Regions from separate parts of the Cellulomonas sp. FA1 genome, predicted to be linked through region 1. Evidence: riboswitches for the same ligand, from Rfam matches in the RefSeq annotation. Region 1 holds a riboswitch; the other holds the start of a gene.
The links. A riboswitch is a leader RNA that binds a small molecule or an ion and turns the genes downstream of it on or off. The one in region 1 is predicted to bind S-adenosylmethionine.

Region 1 (4,408 bases):
CGCACCCGAGCACCCCGACACCGCGCGCGTCGTGCACGGCGTCGTGTCGGGCGTCGGCGGGTACGGCAACAGCCTGGGCCTGCCGAACATCGGCGGCGAGCTCGTGTTCGACGCCTGCTACCAGGGCAACCCGCTGGTCAACGCGCTGTGCCTGGGCGTGCTCCGGCACGAGGACATCCACCTGGCCAACGCCTCGGGCGTCGGCAACAAGGTCGTGCTGTTCGGCGCGCGCACGGGCGGCGACGGCATCGGCGGCGCGTCGATCCTCGCGTCCGAGACGTTCGACGACGAGAAGCCGTCGAAGCGCCCGTCGGTGCAGGTCGGCGACCCGTTCATGGAGAAGGTGCTCATCGAGTGCTGCCTCGAGCTGTACGCCGCGCGCGTCGTCGAGGGCATCCAGGACCTGGGGGCCGCGGGCATCTCGTGCGCGACGAGCGAGCTCGCGTCCAACGGTGACGGCGGCATGCACGTCGACCTCGAGAACGTGCTGCTGCGTGACCCCACCCTGACGGCCGGCGAGATCCTCATGTCGGAGTCGCAGGAGCGCATGATGGCGGTCGTCAGCCCCGAGAAGCTCGACGAGTTCCTCGCGATCACCGCGCGCTGGGACGTCGAGACGGCCGTGATCGGCGAGGTCACGGGCACCGGGCGCCTGACCATCGACCACCACGGCGACCGCATCGTCGACGTCGACCCGAAGACCGTCGCGCACGAGGGGCCGGTCTACGACCGCCCGTACGCGCGCCCCGCGTGGCAGGACGGGCTCGTCGCCGACTCGGTGAGCACGCCCGAGGGCGCGCGGCGGTACGCGCGCCCGGAGTCCGCCGACGAGCTGCGCGCGACGCTGCTGCGGCTGCTCGCGTCGCCGAACCTCGCGTCGCCCGCGTGGGTCACCGACCAGTACGACCGGTTCGTGCAGGGCAACACCGCGCTCGCGCAGCCCGACGACTCGGGCGTCGTGCGCGTCGACGAGACGACGGGCCTGGGCGTCGCGCTCGCGACCGACGCGAACGGGCGCTATGCCAAGCTCGACCCGTACACGGGCGCGCAGCTCGCGCTCGCCGAGGCGTACCGCAACGTCGCGACGGTCGGCGCGCGGCCCATGGCCGTCACCGACTGCCTCAACTTCGGCAGCCCCGAGCACCCCGACTCGATGTGGCAGCTCGTCGAGGCGATCCGCGGCCTGGCCGACGCGTGCCAGACGCTCGAGGTGCCGGTGACCGGCGGCAACGTGTCGCTGTACAACGGCACGGGCGAGCCCGGGCAGATCGACTCGTCGATCCACCCGACGCCCGTGGTCGGCGTGCTGGGCGTGCTCGACGACGTCGCGGACGCCGTGCCCTCGGGGTGGACGCAGCCGGGCCAGGCCGTCTACCTGCTGGGCACGACGCGCGCCGAGCTCGACGGGTCGGCGTGGGCCGACGTCGTGCACGGGCACCTGGGCGGCGTGCCGCCGCGCGTCGACCTCGACGCCGAGCGCCGCCTCGCGCAGGTGCTCGTCGCCGCGGCGCGCGACGACCTGGTCGACGCGGCGCACGACCTGTCGGAGGGCGGGCTCGCGCTCGCGCTCGTCGAGTCGAGCCTGCGCTACGGCGTGGGCGTGCAGGTCGACCTCGACGCGTTGTGCGCGCGCGACGGCGTGACGCCGTTCGAGGCGCTGTTCTCCGAGTCGCAGGCGCGCGTGCTCGTCGCCGTGCCGCGCTCGGAGGAGGTGCGCCTGCAGGACCTGTGCACCGCGCGCGGCGTGCTCGCGCTGCGGCTGGGGGAGACGGCCGAGGCGTGCTCGCCGGGGGCCGGGACGCCCGTCGACGACGCGGACCACGCGCACGCGGCCGCCGTCGAGGTGCGGGGGCTGTTCACGCTGCCGCTCGCGGAGGCCCGTGCCGAGTGGGAGGCGACGCTGCCGCGCCTGTTCGGCTGACGGCGCCTGCTCGACCCCGACGCCCGCCCTCGCGCCCCGTGCGCGGCGGCGGGCGTCGTCGTGCCCGGAGGGGTGTCGGGCCTGCGTGCGTCCCGGATCGTGGACGCGGTGTCCGCGGGCGTTGACACGGCCCGTGGGCGGGCATAAATTTCCGATCAATCAAGTCGGCTTTATGTCGACGACACAGGTCACGAGCTCCGACGCGAAGCCCCGGCTGGTCGGACGGCAACCCACCCGCGCGGCGGGGTGCCCCGGGTGAGGACCAGGCGCACGCCGTGCGCAACGACCGCGAGGGACGGACCGACATGGAGCGACAGGTGAGCAGGCAGACGGCCGCGCGGCGCGAGCACGCGACCTGTCCGGCGCCGTGCCGGGCCCTGCGCGACTGTCGCTGACCCGACCTCCCGCGGCGCCGTCGTGCCGCCGCCCGCGTCGTCGGCGACGAGCCCGTCGTGCTCGACACCGGCACCGCTGACCCCGTCGCGACGCGCACGCCGCGCTCGACGCCGGCACCGCTGACCCGGTGGCGACCCCGCCGGGGCGGTGACCGCACCCGCGGCGCCCGCCGTGGACGTGAGCCGTCGTGCCCTCGGCGGACCGGCCGCGTCCCCCATCACGCGGACGCCGCGGCGTCGCCTCGCCGCACCTCGGAACCCCCACCTCCCCACCCCGGGGACCCGCACGCCCCGTCGACCGACGCGGGCGCGGTCCCGCGCACCCCTGGAGCATCCGTGCCCGACACCCGCCCGTCCCTGCACCTCGGCGTCGACCTCACCGACGCCGGCGCCCACCCCGCCGCGTGGCGCACCGTCCCGGCCGCCGCGCACGGCTGGTTCGACCCCCGCCGCACCGCCGAGCTGCTGGCGACCGCGCAGCGCGGCCTGCTCGACCTCGCGGTCCTCGACGACGACCACGTGCTGCAGGAGGCACCCGCCGGTGGCCTGCAGGGCCGGCTCGACGCGGTGCTGCTCGCGGCGCACCTCGCACCGCGCAGCGCCGGCATCGGCCTGGTCGCGCGCACCGACACGACGCACACCGAGCCGTTCCACGTCTCCAAGGCGATCGCCACGGTCGACCACGTCAGCCGCGGGCGCGCGGGGTGGCAGGTCGGCTGGTCCACGGGCCCCGCGCAGGCCGCGGCGTTCGGGCGCAAGGACCCGCAGGACCACGACGACGCGGTCGACGAGGCCGCCGAGGTCGCGCACGTCGTCGGGCTGCTGTGGGACTCGTGGGAGGACGACGCCGTGATCCGTGACGTCGCGACCGGCCGCTACGTCGACCGCGACAAGCTGCACCGGGTCGACCACGCGGGCCCGCGGTTCTCGGTCGCCGGGCCGTCGATCACGCCCCGTCCGCCGCAGGGTCGCCCGCCGGTCGTCGTGCCGGTCACGTCCGACGCGACGCTCGCGCTCGCGGCGCGCCACGCCGACGTCGTGCGGCTGCGCGCGACCGACGTGAGCGCGGCCCGCGCGCAGCGCGACCGCCTGCACGAGCAGGCCGTCGCGGCGGGGCGGGACCCGCGCGACCTGCGCGTGCTCGTCGACACCTCCCTGCTGCTGGCCGACGACCGGTCGTCGGCGGCGGCCCGGCTCGCGGTCCTCGACGACCTGGCGGGCGAGCCGTGGCGCCCGGCGTCGCTCACGCACGTCGGCACGCCGGCGGACCTCGCGGCCGTGCTCGACGCGTGGCGCGAGGTGGTCGACGGGTTCCACCTGCTGCCGGCGGTGCTGCCCACGGACCTCGACGCGGTGGTCGACGGGCTGGTGCCGCTGCTGCAGGACGCGGGTCTGTTCCGCACCTCCTACCCGGGCACGACGCTGCGCGACACCCTCGGGCTCGCGCGCCCCGCCAACGTCCTCGCCGCGACGGCCTGAGAGGGGTCCGCCATGACCACGCGTCCGCGCAAGCAGGTCCGGCTCGGGGTGCACTTCCCGGGCGTCAACAGCACGACGGTCTGGAGCGACCCCACGGCGGGCAGCCAGGTCGACTTCTCGTCGTTCGAGCACCTCGCCACGCGCGCCGAGGCCGCGCACCTGGACTTCTTCTTCCTCGCCGAGGGCCTGCGGCTGCGCGAGCACAAGGGCCGCATCCACGACCTCGACGTCGTCGGGCGACCCGACACGCTGCCCGTGCTCGCGGCCCTCGCCGCGGTGACCGACCGCCTCGGCCTGGCGGGCACCATCAGCACGACCTTCAACGAGCCGTGGGAGGTCGCGCGGCAGTTCGCGACGCTCGACGTGCTGTCGCGCGGACGCGCCGCGTGGAACCTCGTGACCAGCCCCGACGCGTTCACGGGCGCGAACTTCCGTCGCGGCGGGTACCTGCCGTACCCGCTGCGCTACGAGCGGGCCCGCGAGGTCGTCGACGCGGCGCGCGCGCTGTGGGACTCGTGGGACGACGACGCGGTGCTCGCCGACCCCGCCGCGGGCAGGTTCCTGCGCGACGGGGCCGTGCGCCCCGTCGCGCACCACGGCCCGCACGCGGACG
Region 2 (4,408 bases), 910 kb from region 1:
GACCGCGAACCCGTCGAGGTTCTCGGCGAAGTACTGCACCATGTCGTTGCGCTCGGGCTCGCCGTGCACCAGCACGTCCAGGCCGATGCGCTCCTGCAGCTCGACGACCCGGCGGATCTCCGCCTTCATCTCGTCCTCGTACGCCGCCGCCGACAGCTCGCCCTTGCCGAACGCGGCGCGGGCCTTGCGGATCTCGGGCGTCTGCGGGAACGAGCCGATCGTCGTGGTCGGCAGCGCGGGCAGCCGCAGGCGCTCGGCCTGCGCGGCCTTGCGCGCCGCGAACGGGCCGCGGCGGAACTGGTCGTCGGTGAGCGCGGCGGCGCGCTCGCGCACCTCGGGCCGGACCACGCCGGGTGCCGTCGCGCGGCTGCGCACCGCGTCGGACGCCGCGAGCAGCTCGGTGCGCACGGCCTCACGGCCCTCGGTCAGGCCCGTCGCGAGCGTCGCGACCTCGCGGACCTTCTCGTCGGCGAACGCGAGCCACTGCACGAGCGTGCGGTCGAGCGCGGGCTCGTCGTCGAGCGTGTGCGGCACGTGGAACAGCGACGTCGACGTGCCGACCGCGACGGCGGCCGCACCGAGGCCCGCGAGCTGCTCGAGCACCGTGAGCCTCGCGTCGAGGTCCGCGCGCCAGATGTTGTGGCCGTCGACGACGCCGCCGACGAGCGTCTTGCCGGCCAGGCCGGGCACCGGGACCGTGGGCGCGTCGCCGCGCACGAGGTCGATCGCGAGACCCTCGACGTCGGTGGCCGCGAGCACGGGCAGCGCCGCGCCCAGGTCGCCGTAGGGCGCCGCGACGAGGACTGCGGGCCGCTCGGGTCGTGCGAGCTCGGTCGCGAGCGCGCGGTAGGCGCGGGTCGTGGCCTCGGCCAGCACCGCCGCGTCGACGCCGATCGAGTCGGAGACGAGCGCGGGCTCGTCGAGCTGCACCCACGTCGCGCCCGCGGCGGCGAGCTCGGTGAGCAGGCGCGCGTAGACCGGCAGCAGGTCGTCGAGCCTGTCGAGCGGGTGGAAGCCCGCGGGCGCGTCCTCGGTGGGCTTCGCGAGCGCGAGGAACGTCACGGGGCCGACGACGACGGGACGCGTGAGCACGCCGTCGGCGAGCGCCTCGGCGAACTCGGCGACCGGGCGGTCCGACGCGTAGCGGAACGCCGTGCCCGGGCCGATCTCGGGGACCAGGTAGTGGTAGTTCGTGTCGAACCACTTGGTCATCTCGAGCGGCAGGTCGTCGCCGCGGCCGCGCGCGACCGTCGAGTACCCGGCGAGGTCGAGGCGCCCGTCGGCGTCCTGCAGGTCGGCGAAGCGGGCGGGCACGGCGCCGACGAGCGCGGCCGTGTCGAGCACGTGGTCGTAGAACGAGAACGCGCTCGGGATCGCGGGGGCGTCGGTCGCGAGGCCGAGCTCGGCGAGGCGGGCGCGGGTGCGCCGGCGCAGGTCGGCGGCCACGGCCTCGACCTCGTCGGCCGTCCTGCGGCCGGCCCAGAACGCCTCGAGGGCCTTCTTGAGCTCGCGGCGCGGGCCGATGCGGGGGTAGCCGAGGACGGAGCCGGTGGGGAAGGCCGGGGTGGCCGGCGCGGCGGGCGTGGTGCTGGTCATGACAGGTTCCCTCGCGGAGTCGTCGAGGCGGCGCCGGTGGGCGCGGCCGTGGTCGTGGGTGCGGTGGTCGTGGGCGGGGCGGGGTCGGCGACGGTGGTGCGCCGTCCGCCGACGAGGTCGGCGCCGTCGAGCAGGTCGAGCGCCGCCTCGTGGGTGTTGAACGTGTAGACGTGCACGCCGGGCGCGCCGCCGTCCAGCACGCCGTTGACCAGGTCGACACCGGCGCGCGTGCCGCGCCGGTGGCGCTCCGCGGGGTCGTCGGTGCCGCCGAGCAGGTCGAGCAGGCGCTGCGGCACGGGCACGCCCGTCAGCTCCTGCACGCGCAGCAGGCGGGCCGGGTCGGTGGTGGGGATGATCCCCGGCACGATCGGGATGGTGACGCCGGCCTCGCGCGCCTCGGCGACGAGACCGAGGTAGGCCTCGGCGTCGAAGAAGACCTGCGAGATCGCGAAGTCGGCGCCCGCCTCCTGCTTGGCGAGCAGCGCCTGCACGTCCTGCGCGCGTGTGCCGCCGGTCGCGTGGTTGCCGCGCGGGAACGCCGCGACCGCCACGGACAGCGGGCGGACGCGGGCGCGCACCGCCTGCGACGCGGAGCGGCCGCACCGGCGGCCCTCGATCTCGCGGAGCAGCTCGACCAGCTCGGCGGCGGTGTGCACGCCGTCGGGGTGCGGACGCCAGTCCGGCTCGCCCGCGGGCGGGTCGCCGCGCAGCGCGAGGAACGAGCGCACGCCCTCGTCGAGGAACTCCTCGACGATCGTCGTGACCTCGTCGCGCGAGGTGCCCACGCAGGTCAGGTGCGCGATCGGGGTCAGCGACGTCTCGCGCAGCAGGCGCCGCACGAGCACGCGCGTGGTCTCGCGCGTGCGGCCCGACGCGCCGTAGGTCACGGACACGAAGTCGGGCTCGACGGTCTCGAGCTCGCGCACCGTGCGCCAGAGCCGCGGCGCGGCGTCGGGGTTCCGGGGCGGGAAGAGCTCGAAGGACACGGTGGGCCGGTCGAGGGCGCCCGCCTGCTCGGCGCGCCGGCCGGCGGCCCGGGCGGGCGGCGGGGCGGGTGCCTCGACCTCGGCCACGAGGGTCATCGGGTGCGGCCCGGGAGGCACGCGGTGCGTGCGCTCACGGGGCAGCACGGGCTGCACGAGGGGTCGGTCGCCAGGGCGCAGACGGTCATCGTCACTCCATCGTTCCTGGCGGAAGCACCCACACCCTCGCAGGGAGGGGGGTTGCTGCGGCGTCGCGGAGCCAGGTCTCTCAGCCGCTCTGGATGGTCGACGACGATGCTAGCGGCCATGCCCGGATGGCGGACAGCGCTTCTCGTTCAGTGAGACGACTTCGTTCGGTCGGCGGCCCTCCCGGCTCCGACGGGCCGGAGTGGGTCGGAACAGCTCGTCGCACGCCGACCGCCCGGGGCGACGCCGGGTGGACGGCAGGGGTCAGCGGCGGCGGCGGTGCAGCGAGGGCAGCGCCTCGCGTGCCGTGCGCTGGTGCGGCAGACCGAACCAGGACGTCGCCGGGGTCATCACGGGGACGTCGTGCAGGCCCTCGTGCACGGCCGCGAGCACCTGCGGGTCGGGCTCGCCCGCCGTCCACCACGCCTCGTGCGCGGCCTGCACGGGGTCGTGCTGCCCGTCCGGGTGCGCGTGGTGGGTCATGGGGGCGACCTTAGCGGCGGTGGGAAGGGCCCCGTCGGCCGCCGGACGCTTGTTCACCCCACGCGTCACCCCGCCGGAGCAGCGCGCGCGCCACCCGGGGGACGCGGGGTCACCCGGCCACCACGACGCACGCCGCGAGGTGGTCGTCGACCACGCCGCACGCCTGCATCGCGGCGTACGCGGTGGTCGGGCCGACGAACCGGAAGCCGAGCGACTTGAGCTCCTTGGCCAGCGCGGCCGACTCGGCGGTCCGCGCGGGCACGTCGGCGTAGCTGCGCGGGCGCTCGCGGGGCGCCGTGGGCGCGTGCGACCACAGCACCTCGTCGAGCGTGCGGCCGGAGTCGTGCAGCGCGAGCAGCGCGCGGGCGTTCGCGATCGTCGCGTCGACCTTCGCGCGGTTGCGCACGATCCCCGCGTCCGCCATGAGCCGCGCGACGTCGTCCTCGCCGAAGGTCGCCACGACCTCGGGGTCGAACCCGGCGAACGCCGTGCGGAACGCCGGCCGCTTGCGCAGGATCGTGATCCACGCGAGGCCCGACTGGAACGCCTCGAGCGAGATCCGCTCGTACAGCGCGTGCTCGTCGTGGACCGGGACGCCCCACTCGTCGTCGTGGTAGGCCGCGTACACCGGGTCGCCGGAGCCGAAGCACCGGAACGGCTCGTCCTGCGCCAGCGGTGCCGCGGGCGTCGCGTCGGGTGAGGGGGCCGTGGTCGTCATGGCACGAGTCTGGCCCGTCCCGCCGACACCCCGCGTGGCGGTTCACGCCGCCGTGCGTCGCCGCCCGCCGGGCGGGCCTGGGGTCGGCCCGGATCCGTCCGAGGTGCGTGCCCCGGGCAACCGGAGTAGGCAGGGCTGCATGAGCACACCGGCAGCACCCGCCACTCCCGGTCCCGGTCCCACCCGCCGCGCGCCCTGGTGGCCGTGGGCCGTCGCGGTCGTCGTGCTCGTCGGCGTCGTCGTCGCGCTGCTCCTGACACGCGGCGGCGACGACGGCACGGCGGCCCCCACGACGTCGCCCACGCCGACCCCGGCGGCCACGACACCGACCGCACCGGCGAGCCCGAGCGCGACCCCGGCCGCGTCGCCGGCCACGACCGCGGGCTGCGCCCCGACGGGCGACGGGCCGCCCGCCGGCGCGGACGTCCGCGAGGTCGTCGAC

Region 2: linked by a shared signal. The riboswitch ahead of GY42_RS13715 (methylenetetrahydrofolate reductase) and the one ahead of GY42_RS09675 (LLM class flavin-dependent oxidoreductase) in region 1 are both predicted to bind S-adenosylmethionine.

The regions. Positions count from the first base shown of each region.
Region 1 is NZ_LBMY01000001.1:2,136,764-2,141,171, reverse strand. Features, by position in the region: gene purL (phosphoribosylformylglycinamidine synthase subunit PurL) at 1-1,921, shown strand, start outside; SAM riboswitch class IV at 2,108-2,213, shown strand; gene GY42_RS09675 (LLM class flavin-dependent oxidoreductase) at 2,653-3,795, shown strand; gene GY42_RS09670 (NtaA/DmoA family FMN-dependent monooxygenase) at 3,808-4,408, shown strand, end outside.
Region 2 is NZ_LBMY01000001.1:3,050,879-3,055,286, forward strand. Features, by position in the region: gene metE (5-methyltetrahydropteroyltriglutamate--homocysteine S-methyltransferase) at 1-1,596, opposite strand, end outside; gene GY42_RS13715 (methylenetetrahydrofolate reductase) at 1,593-2,678, opposite strand; SAM riboswitch class I at 2,761-2,867, opposite strand; gene GY42_RS13720 (hypothetical protein) at 3,030-3,248, opposite strand; gene GY42_RS13725 (DNA-3-methyladenine glycosylase I) at 3,358-3,966, opposite strand; gene GY42_RS18335 (hypothetical protein) at 4,106-4,408, shown strand, end outside.